3 regions of the Lysinibacillus sp. A1 genome follow, and region 1 is predicted to be linked to each of the others. Evidence: riboswitches for the same ligand, from Rfam matches in the RefSeq annotation. Region 1 holds a riboswitch; each other region holds the start of a gene.

Region 1 (7,620 bases):
TAATTTCCATTTTATTAGCACTTGGTGCACAAACATTAAACGTTGCGTTCTTAGTATCTTTAGCATTCTGTATTGCAGGTTCTGCTAACCTTCCAGTTATTATTTATACAATCTATTGGAAACGCTTTAATACAGCTGGTGCTGTTACAGCGATGTTAACAGGTTTAATCTCTGCATTAGTATTAGTAGCTATGTCACCAAACGTATGGAATCCAGTTGAAGGCAAAGCGATTTTTGTGGGTGATCCGTTAATTATGTTAACGAACCCTGCCCTAATCTCTGTACCGCTTGGTTTCCTTGGTGGTTTCATCGGCACATTACTTTCTAAAGAAACTGATGATGCAAAATATCGTGAAGTTGACGTTAAAGCAAACACAGGTATTTCTGTACAGGACGTATCTCACTAAATCTATGTCATAAACCTCGTAAGTTCTTGCTTACGAGGTTTTACTTTTTCTTTCATTTTCGTTACTATAATTGTTAAAAGGAGGGAATGAAAATGGCTCAATCTGGGGCGAAAAAGAAGCGGATGCATATAAAAAGAACTGTTGGCAAGGATGTAGAGAAAAATCGCCAAACCAATTCCTTCAGTACACATGAACGCACCACCAAAACAAAGACAGAGAAATTGAAGCATGATTTTACTAAACATAAAAAGCAGTATACGGATCATTAGTTTGTATCCTATACTGCTTTTATTATTGTAGAAAACACAAGTGTCACTTACAAAATTAGTTTAAAGTCGATAAAAGTTTGTCGTATTTTGAGTGATAATTTGAGCCGCTTCTTGTATAGACAATCCCTTAATGGCTGCAATTACCTCAATCGTGGAATGCATCATCCACGGAGACGTGGGTTTATTTGTAAATGGACCTTCAAACGGCCATGGACCATCTGTTTCAACCATCATCAATTCAATCGGGTAGATTTGAATTAACTGTTGAATTTCCTCTTCATACAATGCATCAGGCGTAATGGAGATAAAATAACCTTGCTGAATCATGCGTTTCACAACTGCTTCGTCCCCTTTAAACCAATGGAAATGTGCCTGACGAAGCTGATGCTTTTCTAGTAAATCGCACACCACGATAGCATCCTCATACACAGCATGCAATACAATCGGTTTGTCCAACTCTTTCGCCAATACGATAAATCGTTCCAATAAAGCCTCATACGGACGAACAGCCAAAGTTTGTTCTTGCCTTAAATAATAAGGTAAACCGACCTCACCGACTGCTTTCATCTCATCACTATGGGCGCGAATCCAATTAAATAAAGCTTTCTCTTCTATTTCACTCGGTAAAGGCTGTTCGGGATGGAAACCAAAAGCTGCCTTCACTTTGGGATAGACCTTCGCTAAATTCAACGTCTTTTGACAGGAGGACAGCTGCATACTCACCGCAATTAGTGCCTCTACTTCTTCCAATAAAGAAGGTATTTCCACATCCTTATACTGATCTAAATGAATATGGGCATCAATCAACATGCAAATCCCCCTTTTCTTCCTGTAAATACATGAATAACTGTTGCTTCAAGGCTGTGAATGTAGCCGAATGACGGATTTCTTCTTTGCGAGGACGCTCAAACGGCACAATGATTTCTTTTTTCACCGTTGCTGGCCGTTTCGATAAAACAAGTATACGATCTGCTAAAAAGAGTGCCTCCTCAATACTATGTGTAACAAATAAGATAGATTTTCGATGTTCCTCCCAAATGGACAGTAGCCATGCCTGCATTTCCAATCTTGTAAATTCATCGAGCGCAGAAAATGGTTCATCTAGACATAAAATAGGTTTATCACTGACAATGGCACGGATGAAGGATACACGTTGTTGCATCCCTCCAGATAGCTCGTTTGGATAAGCATGGCTAAAGGAAGCAAGTCCTACCTTTTCTAGCCACCCCTTTGCACGTTCAACATTAGGCTTTTGCTGCAATTCCTCAACAATTGTTACATTCTCTAAAATAGTACGCCAAGGCAGTAGACAGGGCTGCTGTGGCATATAGCCAATTGTTCCTCTTTTTCGTTGGATTTCCTCTCCATTTAATAAAATCGCCCCTTGATCAACCGAAGAGACCCCACCAATTAATTGAAAAAGGGTACTTTTACCACTGCCGGATGGACCTACAATGGCCACAAACTCACCATCCTTGACATCAAAGGAAATATCATCAAGAACATGTAGACTGTTAAAGGACTTAGCGATGTTTTGAATGCTGAGCATGATAACCTCTCCCCTTTACCATTAATTTTTCAAGCAAACGAATACTACTAAATAACAATAAGCTTAACAAGACAATCGCAAAAATTGCGACAAACACTCGATCTGTACGGAAGGAGGATTGTGCTAAGGTCATGTATACACCAATTCCCTTTTTCGCACCAAGCCACTCCGCAATGACTGCCCCCATTACGCTATACGTTGCAGCAATTTTCACACCCGAAAAAATTGCTGGGTAGGCATGTGACCATTCTAGTTTCCAAAACGTTTGAGCCTTCGTTGCACCAATCATTTCAAAGTAATGCTTTAACTCGGGTGCTGTTTGGCGAAAACCGTCCATTGCCGCAATGACAATAGGGAAAAAGCAAACGAGACAAATAATGATAAGCTTTGGTAATAAGCCAAAGCCAAACCAAATAATAAGGAGCGGTGCTAACACAAGAATCGGTATGTTTTGCGACATAATGAGAATCGGATAAAATAATGACCGAATAAAAGTAAAACGATGCAAAACAATTGCCACTGTTAGACCACAGCCAACCCCAATAGCAAGTCCTAGTAAAGCTAATTGCACGGTAGCCAGAGCATGTGGCAGGAACGTCTGATACGATTGAAAGCCTTCTACTACAATTATGCTTGGTGCTGGAAGGAGCCAAGGAGGAACATCAGCTATATGCACAACAAGCTCCCATATGAATAAGAGGAAGGCGATAAAAATTATCGTCCTTCCTTTTTGTAATGCCCGTTTCATGATTGATATTTCTCCGTTAATGTAGCCATTGTAATCCCGTTTGGTTGATATAAAATTTTTACTTGTGTAATGACATTAATGGCTCCTAGCTCGACCATCTTAACATTCATTTTCTCAATGATTTGAAGAAGCACTGGAAGCTCACCCTCCATCGTTGTTTCAAGTGGATGAACCTCATACTTCACACCAGATGCATCAATAACTGCAATGGCCGCATCTACATAAGGGATGACATCCTCATACTTTTCTGTCTTTGGAATGATTTGGACACTGATCAATGAATTTGCCATGTTAATTGGCCTCCTTTTTTGGTAAAAACTCATTCGTAAACGCTTGTTTAGCATCAAATTCGCCTTCTAATACTTTGTTGCTCGACATCCATTTAGCATAGTTTTCCCACACTGAAAGCTTTTGCTCTCCCCATTGTTTAGCATCGTCCTGATATTTATCAGCCAACCACTCTTGGCTTTTATGCACTAACTCCTTATCTAAGTCAGGTGCCGCTTCTAGTAAAATATCAGCCGCTTCATTTGGATGTTCGATCGCATATTCATAGCCCTTCGATGCAGCTGCAACAAAAGCTTTGACGATGTCTGGATTGTTTTGAATCATTTTTTCATTAGTTGCTAAAACAGGTGTATAGTAATCTAACTGATTACTGTAGTCTGTTAAATACAGCATATTAATCTTTTCCCCACGAAGCTCTGCCTCAATCCCTGTCCAAGCATAATAAATCCAAGCAAAGTCGATGTCTTTTTTCATCATCGTGAAGAAATCTAAATCTCCCGCATTGACAATATCTAATTTATTTATATCAGCGTTTTCTTTTTGCATTAATGATTGTAATACGGCTTGTTCGAGTGGCGCTCCCCAACCACCATATGTTTTTCCTTCAAAGTCCTTTGGAGATGTAATACCCTTTGATGCTACAGAAGCAAATCCAGATGTATTATGCTGGATGATGGCCGCTATTGAGACAAGTGGCACAGCCTGAACACGAGCCTGTGTAATGCCCTCCTGATAGCTCACGCCAAATTCTGCCTTACCAGAAGCTACGAGCTGATCGGCTCCTGCCTCTCCTGGCATAATAATCTCAACATCTAAGCCCTGATCTTCAAAATAACCGAGCTTTTTCGCAACATACAATCCTGTATGATTCGTATTTGGTGTCCAATCGAGAACCACTGACACCTTTTTCTTTGTATCAGCAGCTTGCTTGTCCTCCTTGTCGCTACAGCCCACTAACATCAATAGTGCCGCTAATAGAATAAATAACCATTTTTTCATGCTAAGTCCTCCCAGTTTGTAATATGAAAGTGTTCATGAATGAATGTTGTCACCAGAAGAAAGCGTAATATACGGTTGGTAAGATATTGCTTGGAAAACAAAAAAACGCCTAGGATTCCTCCCAGACGTATTGCAATCAATCTCCAAAACTTTTGCTTTTTTGAATAGATGTTCCCTACGCTGGTACGAGCCAAATCAGGTTCAAAGGGTCAGTGTCTATCGGACACAATCTCAGCTAGCCATAACTAGCCCCCCTACATTCTTTCGCTATGAACTTTTCGATGATTATTATACCCATAGTTGATCTAAAATGACAAGATGCTATTTTTAGATAGTTGTTCCACTCCAACCAAATAGCCCAGCTCTACTAGATAGAAACTGGGCATGGTTTTAGCTTGGTTTTTGTTCTTTTTTGGCCGTTAAGACATGGGAAATGGCTCCATCTGTTGCAATATCCACTTTAAATGAACCATTAGAATGGCGATCAGCACGCGTCAATGCATGAACATCAATAAATTCTTGGACGCCTTTTTCAGTTTCAATCACAACCTGTTCATCGTCTGTCGCTTGAATAACAGCGACAATTCGGTGAGGATTTGCTTTTAATTCTGTTAGGACTTTAAGGCCGCGTTTGGCACGACCTGCTACTTCTACCTCTGCGACATTCATTTTCTTGACAGCCCCTCGTTGTGTCACAATAACGACATATTGTGTTTCATCTGGCTGTAGAACATTGACCCCAACTAAAGCTTCTCCATCTTTTAACGTAATCCCTTTAACGCCACCTGTTTTCACACCAGTAACCGGTAATTCCTCGATAGGGAATCGAATAGCATACGCCGTATCAGTTGTTAAGAGCAATTCCACATCATCCGTCATAAATGATGCATAAATCATTGCATCGCCCGCTTTAACATTCATTGTTTTAATCGGCTTCGAGTAACGCGTCACTGCATAATCTGCGAGCGGTGAACGTTTAATTTGTCCATCTTTCGTAGCAGTTAAAATATACGTATTTGGTTGTTCAAATGTTTCAAAGCCATAGACGGCAATAATTGATTCATCTTCACTTGTTGGCACAATACTAGAAATATGCTGACCAAGGTCCTTCCAACGAATATCAGGCAATTCGTGAACTGGCTGATAAATATAATTCCCTCTATTTGTAAATAACAATAGATGATGCTGCGTATTTAAGTTTGCTTCATACAATAAATAATCGGAATCCTTCATCGCAAAATCTTGACCATTGGAAGCGGCATGGGATCGTGTAGAAGTACGTTTAATATAGCCATCTTTCGTGACAGTCACCACAACCTCTTCACTTGGAACAAGGACATCTAATGTAATTTTAATTTCTTCTATTTCTTGTTCAATTCTCGAGCGACGCGGCTCTGTGAAGCGTTTTTTAATATCTAGTAATTCTTGTTTAATGACACGTACAAGCTTGGCCTCGCTTTGTAAAATTCCTTCTAGCTTGGCAATCAATTTATTTAAATCATCCTGTTCTTGGCGGAGCTCTGTAATATCGGTATTCGTTAAACGATATAATTGCAGGCTCACAATCGCCTCTGCTTGTACCTCGGTAAAATCGAACTTTGCCTGTAAATTAAGCTTGGCATCCTTCTTATCATTAGAAGAACGAATTGTCGCAATGACTTCATCTAAAATAGACAATGCTTTAATTAATCCATCTACAATATGGGAACGATCCTTAGCCTTTTGTAAATCATATATAGAACGATTTGTGACCACTTCTTTTTGGTGAGTAATATAGGCATCCAATAATAATGGCAATGTCATCATCGTTGGGCGACGATTATGAATCGCAATCATATTAAAATTGTAAGCTACTTGTAAATCTGTTGTTTTAAATAAGTACTGTAAAATCCCTTGTCCAGGAACATCCTTTTTCAGCTCGATTACGACACGTAACCCTGTACGGTCAGATTCATCACGAATTTCAGCAATCCCTTCAAGGCGTTTATCTACACGCTGCTCATCAATTTTTTTTACAAGATTCGCTTTATTCACATCGTATGGTAATTCGGTAACAACGATTTGCTCTTTGCCACCCTTAATAGGTTCCACCACAGCCTGCGCACGAACTATAATTTTACCGCGCCCTGTTTCATATGCCTTTTTAATGCCGTCCACACCTTGAATAATACCGCCTGTTGGGAAATCTGGACCTTTGAGTACTGTCATTAATTCATCCACTGTTGCAGTAGGCTTGTCTAAGCGCATCAATACAGCATCCAGCACTTCATCTAGTGCATGAGGTGGAATATCTGTTGCATAACCCGCAGATATCCCTGTAGAGCCGTTGACTAGTAAATTAGGGAAACGTGCTGGTAAAACAGTTGGCTCCATATCCTGATCATCGAAGTTTGGTACGAATTCAACCGTTTTCTTCCCGATATCTCGTAACATTTCACCCGCAATCGCAGATAATCTTGCCTCAGTATAACGCATGGCAGCTGGCGGATCTCCATCAACTGAACCATTATTCCCATGCATTTCAATGAGCATATGACGAGCTTTCCAATCCTGACTCATACGTACCATCGCCTCATAGACAGAGCTATCTCCGTGTGGATGGTAATTACCGATTACATTACCGACTGTTTTAGCTGATTTACGGAAAGGTTTTTCGTGTGTATTGCCTTCTGTAAACATCGCATATAAAATACGACGCTGTACAGGTTTAAGACCGTCACGTGCATCTGGCAACGCGCGGTCTTGAATAATATATTTACTATAGCGACCAAAACGGTCACCCATTACTTCTTCTAAAGGTAAATCTTGAAACTTTTCTGTGCTACTCATGCTTGGCCCTCCTCTTGTTGGATGAATTCATTTTCTAAAATGTTAGCATCATCCTCCATACCGAAGTCTACATTGGCTTCGATCCATTTACGACGCGGCTCTACCTTATCGCCCATTAATGTCGTGACACGTCTCTCTGCACGTGCACCATCCTCGATTGTGACACGAATTAATGTACGTGTGTCAGGGTTCATTGTTGTATCCCATAGCTGGTCTGCATTCATCTCACCAAGACCTTTATAGCGCTGTAATATGTAACCCTTTCCAACTTGTTTGATGGCCTTTTGTAAATCGTTTTCTGTCCAAGCATATTCAATTACTTCTTTTTTGCCAGTCCCTTTAGAAACTTTATATAGTGGCGGTAATGCAATAAAGACTTTACCAGCCTCTATGAGCGGACGCATATAACGGTAGAAGAACGTTAATAGCAATACTTGAATATGAGCGCCATCCGTATCAGCATCAGTCATTATGACTACTTTATTGTAGGCTGAATCCTCTACTGCAAAATCTGTTCCAACACCTGCACCA
Region 2 (7,620 bases), on a different contig from region 1:
GTTTTGGGCCATACTTAAGTAAAAATGGGAATGAAATAACGACCACTCTTATTGAAGGTGTAGATGATAAAAATGTATCCCAATGGTACTGGGTACCAAAAGAAGAGGGACGGACTGTTTTAACGGAGCCCTATGACTATAGTGTAAACGGTCAAACCGTACTAATGACCACAATTTCTGTACCATTAGTCAATGCTTCAGGGAAGTTTTTTGGTGTATTGACGGCGGATGTGTCGATAGATTATTTAAATGAGCTGACAATGTCTGTTGCTCCGGAAGGCGGCTATGCAGCAATTATTACAAATAACGGTGTACTAACAGCTAACAGTTTCGGTAAAGAGCTGGACGGTCAAAATATGCAAGATGACTCTGCTTGGACAAGCATAAGTAAGACAATGGAAAACGGCGAGCTAACAAGTATGTACATAGAGTCTAATGAACTAAAGGATAAAGCTTATAATGTGTTTGCTCCAATGATTTTAGAGGACATTGACGAAACTTGGACCGTTCAAATCGTATTAGCTGAATCAAAAATTTTAGAAACATATAACCATGTATTTGTATATACGATTATTGCATCCATTATAATGGTAGCCCTGATGACTGCTGCAAGTGTACTATTTATTTACAAACAGTTAAAGCCGCTCAAGTTTTTACGTGCTTCAATTGAAACAGCAGCAGCAGGAGATTTAACACAAAAAGTAGAGGAGAAATATATTAAACAAGATGAAATTGGGGCAGTCGCACTGGCCTATAATAATATGTTGGAAAAAACTAATAGTGCTATTAAAGCCGTGTTAAACTCCACGACTCTATTGAACCAATCTTCTAATCAGGTCCATGAGGCGTTTACTGAAATCGTGTCCTCTAGTCAAGAGGTATCAGTAGCCATTAATGAAATTGCACAGGGTGCATCGAAGCAATCAGAAGATACTGAAGAAACGAACTATCGTATGATGGATTTATCGGAACAAATAGACGCCATTACTGCACTTTCGAATGAAATGGACGATTTATCTCACAAGACAAATGTGACAACAGAAAAAGGCATGCAAGAGGTTCAAAGTTTACATGAACATAATATAGAGACGAATGAGATGAACGGCCGTATTCAGCAGCAAATGGAATCGCTAGCTTCTAATATTGCCAATATTAATCAAATTATTGCCTCCATTCAAAGCATTACGGAGCAAACTAATCTATTAGCTTTAAATGCAAGTATTGAGGCTGCACGAGCTGGTGAGCATGGAAAAGGTTTTGCCGTCGTGGCGGAAGAAGTAAGAAAATTGGCAGAGCAATCAAAAACTGAAACAGAAATTATTAAAAGCACGGTAGAAAGTATTTTAGAAAATTCTCAGCAAACAGTTGCAGTCATTGCATCAAATGCAGACTTAATGCAATCTCAAAATGAGTCCGTACAAAGCACGCAATTGGCCTTTAAAGATAATAGTGATTTGTCACGTGCAATTGCAACTTCTATTAGTGAACTAATGACACAGTTGTCTACTATGTTAGAGCATAAAAATCAAGCGATTATGTCCATTCAAAGTATTTCGGCAATCTCAGAGGAAACAGCGGCCTCTGCTGAGCAAGTAAGTGCCTCTGCAATGGACCAACAAGCTGAATTGCAAAAAGTGGCAGAGTCTATGCAAAATATGAATGATATCTCTAATGAACTGCAAGAGGTTGTTAATAGATTTAAGCTTGCGTAAAGAAAAAGGCCACCTAGAATCTAAAGGTAGCTCAGACTTTTTGATAAAAGGAATCGAGAAGATCATGCTCGATTCCCTTTTTATTTATCCTTCATTAAAAATAGTTCTTTGCTGCCCAATCATACACAGTCCTAAATGAATGAGTTTAGGTGATTCTTACATTGTGTACATTGTTCTCTTTCATTGATTTGATTTTTTGAATCTTTTCAACCATATGAACAAGGCGCGCCCCGTCCGTAGTGGAAGTCAACGGTTTTAATTATGAAAGTAAGTGGCATTGACCTAGTGCATGATCGACACTACTATTAAAAGGGAGGAGGGACATCAATATGGTGTATCTTGGAATGATTTTCTTTCAAATTGTCGCACCTATTTTAGTATTACTTGTACTAGGTGCTATTCTACAAAAGAAATTTCGCTTTAATTTAAAAGCATTATCACAGCTTATTACATATTGTTTTATGCCAGCCGCTGTATTTATTAATTTATATGAGACGAATATAAAGCTGTCTGTTCTAGGAGAAGTCGGATTGTTTGTTGTACTTTTTATCGGGAGTCAAATGCTGCTTAGTCACTTTTTAGCGAAAGGGCTTGGCCTCGCCAAAACTGAGGCGGCTGTTTTTAAAAATAGTGTAGTACTCATTAACTCTGGGAACTATGGGATTCCGGTAGCTCAAATGATTTTTGCCACTCAACCTATCGGTGTAGCCATCCAGGTTATACTCGTTATCTTTCAAAACATGACAACATATACGTATGGTTTATATAATTTAATTTCCTCTACTAAATCGGGCATGACGATTTTTAAGGATTTTATAAAAATGCCTATTATTCACGCTCTAATAATCGGAGTGGCCATGAATTATTTTGATATTGGCATTCCGCAGTTTATTAAAATACCAATAGACCATGTAGCAGATGGTTTTATTGCCGTTGCATTAATCACGCTAGGAGCCCAATTGTCTCAGCTGGAGATCAAAACGATGTTTAATAAAACAGTATTCGTCAGCTGCTTCACACGATTATTTATCGGACCAGCCGTGGCTTTAGTCATTATCTATGCGCTAGGTTTAGATGGGGTTGTGGCACAATCATTATTTATAGCGAGTGCTTTTCCCACATCCCGCAACAGTTCAAGTCTAGCATTAGAATATGATGTAGAGTCCGCAACAGCTGCTCAAACTGTTTTATTCTCAACCATTGTGAGTTGTATAACGGTCACGATTGTGATTTATATTGCGGATGTATTGTTTACCTAATAGAAAATATTTTAATGATATCTTCCATCTCTTAGCAATATCTGCTACACTAGCATCAAACTGAATAGTATTAACTAGGGGAGTCTGATGAGTCAGGCTGAGAGGGAAACGCATAGAGGTTTCTTGACCCTTTGGACCTGATCTGGCTCATACCAGCGTGGGAAAGTTAAGAAGCTATTGCCTATTACGTGCAATCAATAGACCCTTTACATTCATGGCCGGATCCAATTATTATTTTGGATTCGGCCTTTATTTATTGTATTGATTGTTGGGTGAGCTAGATTCGGTCCTTGCTTAAAATACATTTAAGGGAGAGAAGTAGCTCATGTCAGCAATTAGTGAAAAGAACATTACGATTATGTCTAACTTTGAAGGAAGTAAAAAGGTTTATGTGGAAGGATCTCGTCCAGATATTTTAGTACCAATGCGTGAAATTGCATTAAGTCCGACGACTGGTAGCTTTGGAGATGAAGAAAATGCCCCCATTCGGGTGTATGATACGAGTGGCCCATATACAGATCCGGCCTTTCGTGTGGATATTACAAAGGGCTTACCTGCTTTACGAAGTACTTGGATACAAGAGCGAGGGGATGTTGAGGAATACGGAGGGCGTACGATTAAACCGGAGGATAATGGTTTCCGTCGCGCTGATGATCCGCGTATCCATGAAAACGTCTTTCCGGAATTGGTGAGAAAGCCTTTACGTGCAAAAAAGGATGGAAATGTCACACAGCTTCATTATGCTCGAAAAGGAATTATTACACCTGAGATGGAATTTGTAGCGATACGCGAAAATATGGACCCAGATTTCGTACGTTCAGAGATTGCAGCAGGCCGAGCTATTATGCCTTCCAATATTAATCATCCAGAGGCAGAGCCAATGATTATCGGTCGTAACTTCCATGTGAAAATTAATGCGAACATTGGAAATTCAGCTGTATCATCCTCGATTGCAGAGGAGGTCGAAAAAATGACATGGGCTACACGCTGGGGTGCTGATAATATTATGGATCTATCAACTGGCAAGCATATTCATACAACGAGAGAATGGATTATTCGAAATGCTGCAGTACCCGTTGGGACAGTACCAATTTATCAGGCATTAGAAAAAGTGAATGGTGTCGCTGAGGATTTAACGTGGGAGGTGTACCGTGATACGCTTATTGAACAAGCGGAGCAAGGGGTAGATTATTTCACTATTCATGCAGGTGTCCTTTTACGTTATGTTCCTCTTACGGCAAGCCGTGTAACGGGAATTGTGTCTCGGGGTGGATCCATTATGGCGCAGTGGTGCTTATACCATCATCAAGAGAACTTCCTCTATACTCATTTTGAGGAAATATGCGAAATTATGAAAGCTTATGATGTAGCCTTCTCATTAGGAGATGGCTTACGCCCAGGGTCAATCGCGGATGCTAACGATGAAGCACAATTCGCGGAGCTGGAAACATTAGGTGAATTAACGGAAATCGCATGGAAGCATGATGTTCAAGTAATGGTGGAGGGTCCAGGTCATGTTCCCATGCATTTGATTAAAGAAAATATGGACAAGCAATTAGAGGTTTGTAAGGAAGCTCCCTTCTATACATTAGGTCCATTGACAACAGATATTGCGCCAGGTTATGACCATATTACATCTGCTATTGGAGCAGCAATGATTGGTTGGTTTGGTACAGCTATGCTCTGCTACGTGACACCGAAGGAACATTTAGGTTTACCTAATCGGGAGGATGTTCGAGTAGGGGTTATTACTTATAAAATTGCTGCACATGCTGCAGATTTAGCAAAGGGCCACCCAGGTGCACAGCAACGGGATGATGCACTGTCCAAAGCGCGTTTTGAGTTCCGCTGGCGCGATCAATTTAACCTTTCTCTTGATCCAGAGCGTGCAGTAGAATATCATGATGAAACATTGCCAGCTGAAGGAGCCAAAACGGCTCATTTTTGTTCAATGTGCGGGCCTAAATTTTGTAGCATGAGAATTTCTCAGGATATTCGTAATTATGCTAAGGAAAAGGATTTAAATACAACAGAAGCCATCCATGAAGGTATGAGGGAAAAGTCAGCGGAGTTTAAAAAGGCAGGTAGTCAAATCTACCAATAATAATAATGCAAGGCTTGTGTTTATTTCTAGACACGAGCCTTTTTTATGTTGGTTTCATAACTTAATAGGGAGATGAAAAAAAGGAATATATGCCTTTGCAAATAGAAATGAACGCTTAAACCTAGACGAATACAAAAAAGCTCCATGTGAATTATACATTCACATGGAGAAAAGTTGGATTTGGATATCAATAATAAGTGGAATATTAAACGTTTGTTGGTTGTTTTACGTATGGATTTGTAAGATCCATACCTTCTAATGAAAGACCCATTGCTTTTGCGACACCTTCACCATATGCTGGATCAGCTAAATAGCAGTGAAGAATGTGACGGCGTTTGATGAATTCCTCAACAGAAGCCATATCATTAGCCGTATTTTCAAATAGACGTTGTTGTTCTTCCGCAGTCATTAGGCGGAAAAGTTTACCTGGTTGCTCGAAGTAATTACTATCGTCTTCACGGAAATCATGAATTCCTGCATGACCATCAATGCGTAACTCAGGCTCTTTATGGTCTAAATTATGTTCCCATTCACCATAGCTATTTGGTTCATAGCCTAGTGTTGATCCAAGGTTGCCGTCAAAACGCATAGAGCCATCTCGGTGGAAAGTACGGAATGGACACTTTGGTGCGTTAACAGGAAGCATATAGTGGTTTACACCTAAACGGTAGCGTTGTGCATCCGCATAGGCAAAGATACGACCTTGTAACATTTTATCTGGTGAGAAGCTAATACCAGGGACGATGTTAGATGGTGCAAAGGCAGCTTGTTCCACTTCTGCAAAGTAGTTGTCCGGGTTTTTATTTAACTCAAACTCACCTACAGGAATTAATGGGAAATCTTTTTTATACCATACTTTTGTTAAATCGAATGGGTTGTATGGTAGCTCACGAGCTTGCTCCTCTGTCATAACCTGAATATACATTTTCCATTTAGGGAAATCGCCTTTTTCGATGGCTTCATATAAATCACGTTGTGAAGACTCACGGTCTTGACCGATTACCTCAGTTGCTTCATCACCTGTTAAATTTTTAATGCCTTGTTCTGTACGGAAGTGGAATTTAACCCAAACACGCTCATTATCAGCATTGATAAAGCTATATGTGTGCGAACCAAATCCGTGCATATTACGGTAACCAGTTGGGATACCACGGTCGGACATTACAATTGTAACTTGGTGAAGTGCTTCTGGTAATAGCGTCCAGAAATCCCAGTTAGAATTAGCGTTTTTCATATTTGTACGTGGATCACGTTTGACCACGTGGTTTAAATCTGTAAAGTGTAGTGGATCACGGAAGAAAAATACTGGTGTATTGTTTCCTACTAAATCCCAGTTGCCTTCTTCAGTATAGAACTTAAGGGCAAAGCCGCGGATATCACGCTCAGCATCTGCTGCACCACGCTCACCAGCAACTGTGGAGAATCGTGCGAACATATCAGTTTTCTTGCCCACTTCCGAGAAGATTTTAGCTTTTGTATATTGAGTTATATCGTGCGTTACAGTAAAAGTACCAAATGCACCTGAACCTTTCGCATGCATACGACGTTCAGGGATTACTTCACGATTGAAGTTTGCTAGTTTTTCAACTAGCCATACATCTTGAAGTAATAGAGGGCCGCGTGGACCTGCTGACATAGAGTCATGGTTACTTACTACTGGAGCACCACCTGCTGTTGTAAAACGACGGCTACGATCATTTGCGTTTGTCATATTAGTTACCTCCTGAAAATAATGTAAGTCAAACTCTTCGTCTATAACTATAACAAATATAAAATAGAATTGCTAGTACATTATAATAATTATCGTTAAAGAATTTTTATAGTAAGATATAAAATATAAATATATGCAGCAAAGAGCTTATTTATACTTAATTATCGTCCTAAATTTGTTGTTAAATAAACTATATATAAACAGTATTTATACTGCAAATGAAAAAAGTATAAGAGTTAATACCCATAACACAAGCCTTTATTGAAAATGAAAACGACTAATTGAAAATTATCTACAACGTTCTTTTTAGTTTTTTCGGTATCGATGAGGGGTCATACCGATTTGTTGTTTAAATATTTTAATAAAATAATTCGGGTCATCAAAACCGTTTAAATGAGCAATCTCACTAATTGCAAAATCTGTTTCTACTAGCATCTTAATAGCGTTTTGAATTCTAACTTGCTGTATATAGCGCTTAAATGGCAAGCCTTGTTTCTTCGAAAAAATTGTACTTAAATAATTGGGGCTGATGCCAAGCTTACGGGCGACAAAGGGAAGAGACAAGGAACTATCTTTAAATTGCTGATCAATAATTTCTAAAGCGAGCTCAACATAATCGGCTCTTTTCTCCATGCGTGCATCACGGGCTAGCTCTATTAATCTCTGAGTGAAAGAAATAATACCATTGAGAATCGTATAAAAAATAGGATGCTCAATAATTAAATGAAATAGCTGACGGTAGTTTTGTTCAATGACTGCTTTTTCGTGTAGTTTATATTTCAACATAAAGCGCCGAATTTGTGCTAACACACTTGTTAGATGGATGCGTAGGTC
Region 3 (7,620 bases), on a different contig from region 1:
CATGATGTCTGAAAATGAAGAGTTGGACTTTGCTGTTCCTGAAGAGGGTTCCAATTTATGGTTCGATAATATGGTTATTCCAAAAACCTCAAAAAATATTGATGGTGCACATGCCTTTATCAATTTTATGCTAAGTGCTGAATCTGGTGCTCAAAATGCCGATTATGTTGGCTATTCGACGCCTAATATCGCTGCGATGGACTTAATGGACCCAGAAGTAGTTGCTGATGAACGCTATTACCCTTCTGAAGAGCAACGTGATACATTAGAGGTCTACAAAAACTTAGGCCCAGATTACTTAGGTAAATATAATGAACTGTTTTTAGAATTTAAAATGAGTATTCGATAATTTATAAGAGCGATTTGGTCTAGAAACCAAATCGCTCTTTTTCTGTAAGCATTCAGTTGTTTGACTATATTCAAAAAGCAATTCTACTAGTAGCCTGTGGTAGATCATCTTCACAGCCCCCTCTCCTATAATCCCTTTGTCTATGTTTAAATTGCTAACAATCATTTGCACTTCTTTATCCATGAAAAGACCATGTATTCTACGTGCCATTACATCTGCTCATCATAGCTTCATCTAAACAATATTATTCACTTTTATCACGCTATTTCATTTCAACAAAAATTGCTTCTAGGCAAAAGTCTATACGCTCTCACTTCCCCCTAACTATTCATGTTTATTAATCAATTAGATGATATTCCATTGTGAAGTTTTCTGAGAAAAAAACTTTTCTGAAAAACCATTCTAACGATCGGATCAGTTACAGCAATCTCAACTATTAGCCAGCTATAATTCTTTATGATAGACTGTACTATATTTGATTACATAAAGGGGGTTTTTCGATGACCCAGCAGAAGTCCAATAAGGCGGCTTTGTATATATTAATGTTTAATATGTTTATCGCAATGGGGAGTATTGGAATTATTATTCCTGTAATGCCGGAATATTTAAGAATATTTGGAGCAGCAGGACAAGTTCTAGGCATGCTTATTGCTACGTTCGCCTTGGCTCAATTCGTATTTTCTCCAATTGCTGGGAATCTTTCTGACCTGTATGGGCGGAAAAATTTAATTATTTTCGGTCTTATACTAACAGGACTTGCACAAATCGGTTTTGGCCTCTCTACAGATGTTTGGATGCTCTTTTTGGCACGCTTTTTAGGTGGCCTTGGCTCTGCATTTGTTGCACCTCCTATTATGGCTTTTGTAGCAGACGTGACAACTTATGAAGAACGCGGAAAAGGAATGAGTATGTTAGGAGCTGCAATGTCGTTCGGCTTTATGATTGGCCCTGGAATTGGTGGTTTCCTCGCAAAGGTTAGCTTACATTTTCCATTTTTCATGGCGGGAGCTGCCGCCATTTTAGCGTCTATTTTATCGTACTTTTTATTACCATCTACAAAGCCAAATACTGCGCAAAATAGACAAAAGCAAGATAATCTGGTGAAACAGATGGCTCGCTCTGTACATATGCCTTATTTTGTTATGTTAATTATTATGATGGTATTCTCATTTGGGATTGCTAACTTCCAAACAACCTTATCCCTATTTGTGACAGAAAAATTTAATTACTCACCTGGCGATATTGCTACCATTCTAGTTGTTGGTGGAGCATTTGGGGTAATTGTACAGATGTTTATCATAACGCCACTCTTTAAACGCTTTGGTGAAATGAAAGTAGTTTTGGTCAATTTATTTATTGCCTCCGTTGCTATTTTCTTAATATTATTTGTTTCAGGTTTTGCACTAATATTAGTTATAGCAACCATCTTCTCAACGGCAACAACGTTAATTCGTCCAGCTGTTAATACACTCATCTCAAAACTTGCTGAAACAGAGCAAGGATTTGCAGCCGGCTTGAACAATGCCTATATGAGTCTTGGAAATATGATTGGACCCGCTTTAGCTGGTTTCTTATTTGACTGGAATATGAATAGTCCTTATATATTTGGTGCCATTATCTTATTAGCCTGCTTCTTCCTTGCCCTGATTTGGACATTGAAAAAGGCACCACAGCTTATGCATCCAGATTCACACTAATCATCAAAGCTTATTGACTATTGATTCAAGTATGTTACACTTCTAAAAAATAGAAAAATTTTTACCACTAGGGGAGTCTTTTAAAGGCTGAGACGTATATGGTTATATACGGACCCTTCGAACCTGATCTAGTTCATGCTAGCGGAGGGAAGTGGCGCTTCTTGCTATTTTCAGTGTATAAGCAAGGCCGCTTCCTGTCGTTTGAAGGAAGCGGCTTTTTTCATTTTCCTAGTGGCTAAAACGAAAAGGAGCGCACCTATCATGTCTATTCGAAAATTAACAATTATGGCTTTATTAGTAGCGATTGCCGTTGCAGGCTCTACGTTCATCTCCATTCCAACTGGGATTGCTCGTGCCTACCCTATACAGCACGCTATTAACGTAATAGGAGCCATTATACTTGGACCCTTACCTACAGTTGTAGTGGCCTTTGTGACGGCTATCATTCGTATCCTTACAGGAACAGGTTCACTGTTAGCCATTCCTGGTAGTATTATTGGTGCATTATGCGCAGGGCTTGCCTATAAATATAGCTGTAAAATGTGGTTAGCCGGTATGGGTGAAGTGATCGGCACTGGTCTTCTCGCATCACTTGTAGCAGTACCCTATGCAAAGATACTTATGGGCACATCCGTAGCGGCCTTATTTTTCATGCCTGCCTTTTTAATATCAAGTTCAATTGGAGCAATCTTAGGTATTGTAGTAGCTAGCAGTTTGCGGAAAACGGAGCTAGTAAAATATTTTAATTCCCGCTCTCTTTATTAAAGAACGTCGTTGATATAACTTAGAGGATTTCTCTCCATGCATATATACAAAAAGCAGTGCGAAATAATTCACACTGCTTTCACCTAACTAAATTATTGGCGTTTTTTCATACCCTTTAATAATTGTGCTACATTCGTATCTTCTGCCTGTACGGGGGGATTTTCTACAAGTTGCCCCTTTTTCTTCGGCTTCGTTAGGAAATTCCAGCCAAAGCGTCTTATTGTAATATCAATAAAGAATAGGAGCATACCTGCAAGGAGAAGCCATGTCGCAATGTTTTGACGATCCGCCCCTCGCTTTGTAAAGTCACGGAACACTTCTTGTGGTTCTTTTAAAACAGCACCACCAGTTTGTTCGGTTAATTCTTCTATTAATTTATCATTAGCAGGAAGAAGTTCATACTCAGCACTATAGGGAACACTTAATCCAGCCTGATAAATCGTTTCCTTTTCATCAGCGATACGGAAGAAGATTAATCCCGGGTCAGCTTGTACTACAGCACGAACCTGAGAGGCTGATATAGTTTCAAGCTGTGTGTCTAACTCTTCACCAGCTTCATTAACCGCAACAATATCTAAAAAGGCTGCTTCATTTGTAGGATCTGTAATCATAAAGGACCCATCTGATTCTATTCTTACATCATAGGCAACATCATTATAACTTGGGAGCATTTGTGAAATAAGCGTTTGCCAAAATGTGCCCCAGTTTTGCCATCTTGCCCAGTCGCCTGACCACTTTCCTGTTGAATCAGAAGTGAATGCGAATGTTTTGCCAAGACCGTATTGCCATTGTGCTAACACCGGATCTTCTTTTTCGCTTTCAGCCACGACGGTAGCACCCTGCTTTGCGGTTGTTCCGATATAAGCATTCATTTGTGGAACCCCATTGGCAAATAGTGTATTCCATCCCCCTGCATTATAAAGTATTGGATAGAATGGGTTATCCTCAATGTACGTACGGGAAATCATAGCTGTTTCACGAGATAAAATGGAAGGAATAGTTTGCTCATCGATAACATTGTAGAAACGTCCGCTTCCCATCTCACTCAGAGCTTCCAATAAGTTAGCATCCGCATCTTGACCAATAGCCACTGTCGATAAAGTTATTCCACTATCTTTTCCTTGTTCAATTAAATCTTCATAATTTCCTGGCTGTGATTGTCCATCTGTTAAAAGAATAATATGCTTACGTTGCAGTTTTATATCTGCTAGGTTTTCATATGCTTTTGCAAGTGAACCATAGATTTCTGTCCCGCCTCCTGGTGTAACAGATAAAATGGTATCCACTGCCTCTTCTTTATTGTTCAGAGGACCAGTCTCTATAATTTCCCAAGGCCGATCATCAAATGCTATAAATCCTAATGTATCTTCATCACGTAGCATCTCAACTGAACGTGCTGCCGCTTCCTTCGCAAGCTCTAGCTTGGACCCTGACATACTACCAGAGCGATCTAATACAATGACAAGTCCTAATGAAGGTAATTGTTCTTTCCCCTTAATTTCCATTTCAACAGGTAATAATGTTTCAATTGGCGTTTTAAAATAACCACCTAAACCAAAGCTATTTTCTCCACCAACCATTGCAAAACCAACACCAAAGTTTTTGACTGCTTGCTCTATCACACTCATTTTCGCCTCACCGACTAAATGTCCTGGCACATTATCGAAAATAATGGCATTATATTGCAAATAACTGGAGAGTTCATTTGGTAAGCCTTCAGGTGATTTTACATCATAGGCTATTGATTGCTGACCGAGTGCCTCCGCTATTGGTGAAGCTGTTTCATAGCCATTCACAATGAGTAAATGTGGTTCGCTTTGTACCATTGTGACACTTGTTAATTTATTGTTTTCAAATATTGCGTCTTGTCCTACTTGAACAACGGCTTCATATTTCACCAGCCCTTCACCAGTCGCTGCATGTTTATAGGTAAACATATTCGTTCCTTCGGCTAGCTCAACTGCCTCACGATGAATCAGTTCATCATTTTCATATAATAGTAGCTCGCCCTTTCCAGCTGAAGTTGCATGCACTTCTGTTACCAGTTGTTGTTGCTCACCCACATAGGCAACTTGTGGGGACACAAAGCTTTTTAATGAAACATCATTCACAACAGGCTGACTAAAGGGCACAACATCCACACTAATATTGGAGCCTTTAAACTTCGTGGCGAAATCTAAAGCATTGCCCTTTGTCTCATTGCCGTCTGTTAAGAGCACTAAGCGTGTTGCTTTTTTCGGATCTATAATACCTGTGGCAAGTTGCAGGCTTTGTTCTATATTCGTTTGATCAGTAGCCTTTATTTCCGTAAACTTTGGTACTTCCTTTAATGTTTTAGTCAAAATGGCTTCTGTTTGTAATGTTGATGAGAATGAATACAGCCCTGCAAGCTGTTCGTCTTTTTTCGATTGTAAACTATCCTGTATAAACTGTACCATCTCATCCTCAGTCCCATTCATGGAAGCTGAGCGGTCAATTAGATACACGATTTGTTCTTCTTTTATAGGTAATAAAAGATACGGCCCTGCCAATGCGAAAACTAAACAGCCTACCGCAAGCATGCGAATCATAAGTACGATAGCATGACTCTTTTTTAGTCGCTGTCGTTCTCGCCAATAGGTCCAACCAAAATAGATGAGCAATGGAAGTAATAGCAACAATATTAATGGCATATCAATTCGTAAATCCACGACGTCGTTGCACCTCCCACTCTGAAACAAGTAAAACTAAAATAATTAGAATTAGCCAAGGGACAAAAGAAGCCTTCGAAATCTCAGCCTTTCCGTTATCAGAAATATCCCCTAATGCATAGCTTGTTCCTTGTTCAATAACACGTTCTTGCGCCTGCAATTGTACAATAAAATGTTTTTCTTCATTATTAGAACGCACAAAATAGATGCCTGGTTTTGTTGGCGCAGTTAGCATACCATCCGTAACTAATGAAAGAAATTCATCTTCTTGTGAATATACACTCCAGTCTTCCTGCGCTAAAGCTACTACTCTTTGTTCATTTGGTGTGAAAATACCGAGTGAATCAATGGATTCTGATAACTGCTGTTCAGTACTCCATAAGAATAACGGGAATGATGGATGTAGTGGCCAATCCGTATCTGCAATATCTGCTAAGACGACGATATCCCCTTTAGGAGAGCGCTGTATAAACGGCTGTTCTCCAACAGTAGCGATAGTTTGATAATTTGCAAATCCTGGATACAAGGCGCTAACATAAACATCCTTGAGCTCGCTAAAAGCAAATAAAGCATCACTTTTAGTACTTACTATGCCACTTACCTCTACTTTTTTGGCATCATCACGGCCAAATAACACAAGAGGTTTGTCCATCTTTTCCAGCAATTCAGCTTGATTAGTGATCACCGTGGCATCCTGATTGTCTACTACTTGTAAAGGCGGAACGATTTTCACACCCGTACTTACCGATTGAAACCCTTTTTGAATCAATTGATGCATGCCCTGATCAACCACAATTTTTGAAGTAGCTGTTTGTAGTAAAACTGTTTGTTGATTATCTACTGCATAATCATCTCGTACATCAATGATTGCTGTCATTGATTTTTCTAAAGGTAACTCCTTGAAGGTTTTTGTTATCTCTTCCTTTGGAGGCACAGCGATATTCTCAGCTACCAGCTCTTTACCCTCTTCATTAAGTAATGCTAGTGTGACCTTTTGCTCAATGTCTGTATCATTATGAAGCTGCACAAGCGCCATTGTAGCCTGTCCATCTGTTGTTGCAGCAAATCGAGTAATAGCAATATTTGTTAAGTCCTTCGCAGCACCTCTTACCAGCCATTTAACAGAGTCCTTGTTCATAGGTAGTTGTTTTTTATCGAGTGTATCTGTAAATACATAGATTGAAGTCGGTGTGTCTCCAACAAATGCTTGAGCCACATCAAGCGCCTTATCCATTTCTGCCGTTTCATAGGTTACTTGTAAGTCTTTAATACCTTTTTCGATATCTTTAATATTTGTCTCTTGCTGTAAAATCGCTTTTGGAGCTGAACCAGTCGTAATTAGCGTGACCGGTCTCCCATTTAATTCATCTATAAGCGTCAGCATTTCCTGTTTATGTGTGTCAAAGGTAGATTGCCCCTTACCAGCTAACATTGTCGCAGAAGTATCAACAATAAATATAGTTTGCTCACCAACAATCGTTGATTTTTTCACATAGGGATTCATGAGTGCCAACACAAGGAGTAGCAATGCTAGTAACTGCAAATACAGTAGGGCATTCTTTTGCAAATGCTTTAAATAAGGAGATACCCGTGTTTCCTGCATAATCTCAGACCAGAAAAGTGTTGAAGAAACCGTCTGAACTGTATATTTTTTTCGAAAGAAATAATAGAGTAGGACAATGACCGGGATGATGGCCGTCCAGCTAAATATGATTTGACTAAAGCCCAATACGGCTCACCTCACCTAATCCAATGTGCTTTTAATAATTGCTGAAAGATTGCCTGTTGCAAACCATCTTCCACCTTCAATTGTAATTTCCGAATGCCGAAACGACGACAAATGGCTTCAAATTCTTCTTCATGTAATAAACGTCTTGCGTGATAGGTTTCTAGAACTTTAGTGGACATTGTCACATTGACTTCATTACCTGTTTCACGATCAAGAAGACGAACATCACCCGAATAGTTTGGTGATAGCTCTTCTTGCGTCACAATTTGTAAAATACGGACATCACCAGCATAGCGTGGTAGCCTTTTTAAAAGTTGCTCCCATTCCTCGATGGACTCTAGTCCATCTGTCACAATAAATAACACTGTACTGTCTTTTGGTAAAGCCTTT

Evidence for each region. A riboswitch is a leader RNA that binds a small molecule or an ion and turns the genes downstream of it on or off. The one in region 1 is predicted to bind thiamine pyrophosphate.
Region 2: another riboswitch for thiamine pyrophosphate. It lies ahead of thiC (phosphomethylpyrimidine synthase ThiC); the one in region 1 lies ahead of PI85_RS22505 (ABC transporter substrate-binding protein).
Region 3: another riboswitch for thiamine pyrophosphate. It lies ahead of thiW (energy coupling factor transporter S component ThiW); the one in region 1 lies ahead of PI85_RS22505 (ABC transporter substrate-binding protein).

The regions. Positions count from the first base shown of each region.
Region 1 covers NZ_JSZM01000041.1:52,039-59,658, reverse strand. Annotated here, with positions in the region: gene PI85_RS22530 (cation acetate symporter) at 1-407, shown strand, start outside; gene PI85_RS24760 (hypothetical protein) at 500-676, shown strand; gene PI85_RS22525 (TatD family hydrolase) at 737-1,486, opposite strand; gene PI85_RS22520 (ABC transporter ATP-binding protein) at 1,476-2,225, opposite strand; gene PI85_RS22515 (ABC transporter permease) at 2,200-2,973, opposite strand; gene PI85_RS22510 (thiamine-binding protein) at 2,970-3,263, opposite strand; gene PI85_RS22505 (ABC transporter substrate-binding protein) at 3,265-4,260, opposite strand; TPP riboswitch at 4,416-4,526, opposite strand; gene parC (DNA topoisomerase IV subunit A) at 4,651-7,089, opposite strand; gene parE (DNA topoisomerase IV subunit B) at 7,086-7,620, opposite strand, start outside.
Region 2 covers NZ_JSZM01000014.1:111,113-118,732, forward strand. Annotated here, with positions in the region: gene PI85_RS13435 (methyl-accepting chemotaxis protein) at 1-1,712, shown strand, start outside; gene PI85_RS13440 (AEC family transporter) at 2,042-2,971, shown strand; TPP riboswitch at 3,038-3,152, shown strand; gene thiC (phosphomethylpyrimidine synthase ThiC) at 3,297-5,075, shown strand; gene PI85_RS13450 (catalase) at 5,281-6,786, opposite strand; gene PI85_RS13455 (response regulator transcription factor) at 7,093-7,620, opposite strand, start outside.
Region 3 covers NZ_JSZM01000012.1:218,270-225,889, reverse strand. Annotated here, with positions in the region: gene PI85_RS10590 (PotD/PotF family extracellular solute-binding protein) at 1-349, shown strand, start outside; gene PI85_RS10580 (tetracycline resistance MFS efflux pump) at 850-2,046, shown strand; TPP riboswitch at 2,106-2,213, shown strand; gene thiW (energy coupling factor transporter S component ThiW) at 2,308-2,811, shown strand; gene PI85_RS10570 (VWA domain-containing protein) at 2,904-5,501, opposite strand; gene PI85_RS10565 (BatA and WFA domain-containing protein) at 5,485-7,230, opposite strand; gene PI85_RS10560 (DUF58 domain-containing protein) at 7,242-7,620, opposite strand, start outside.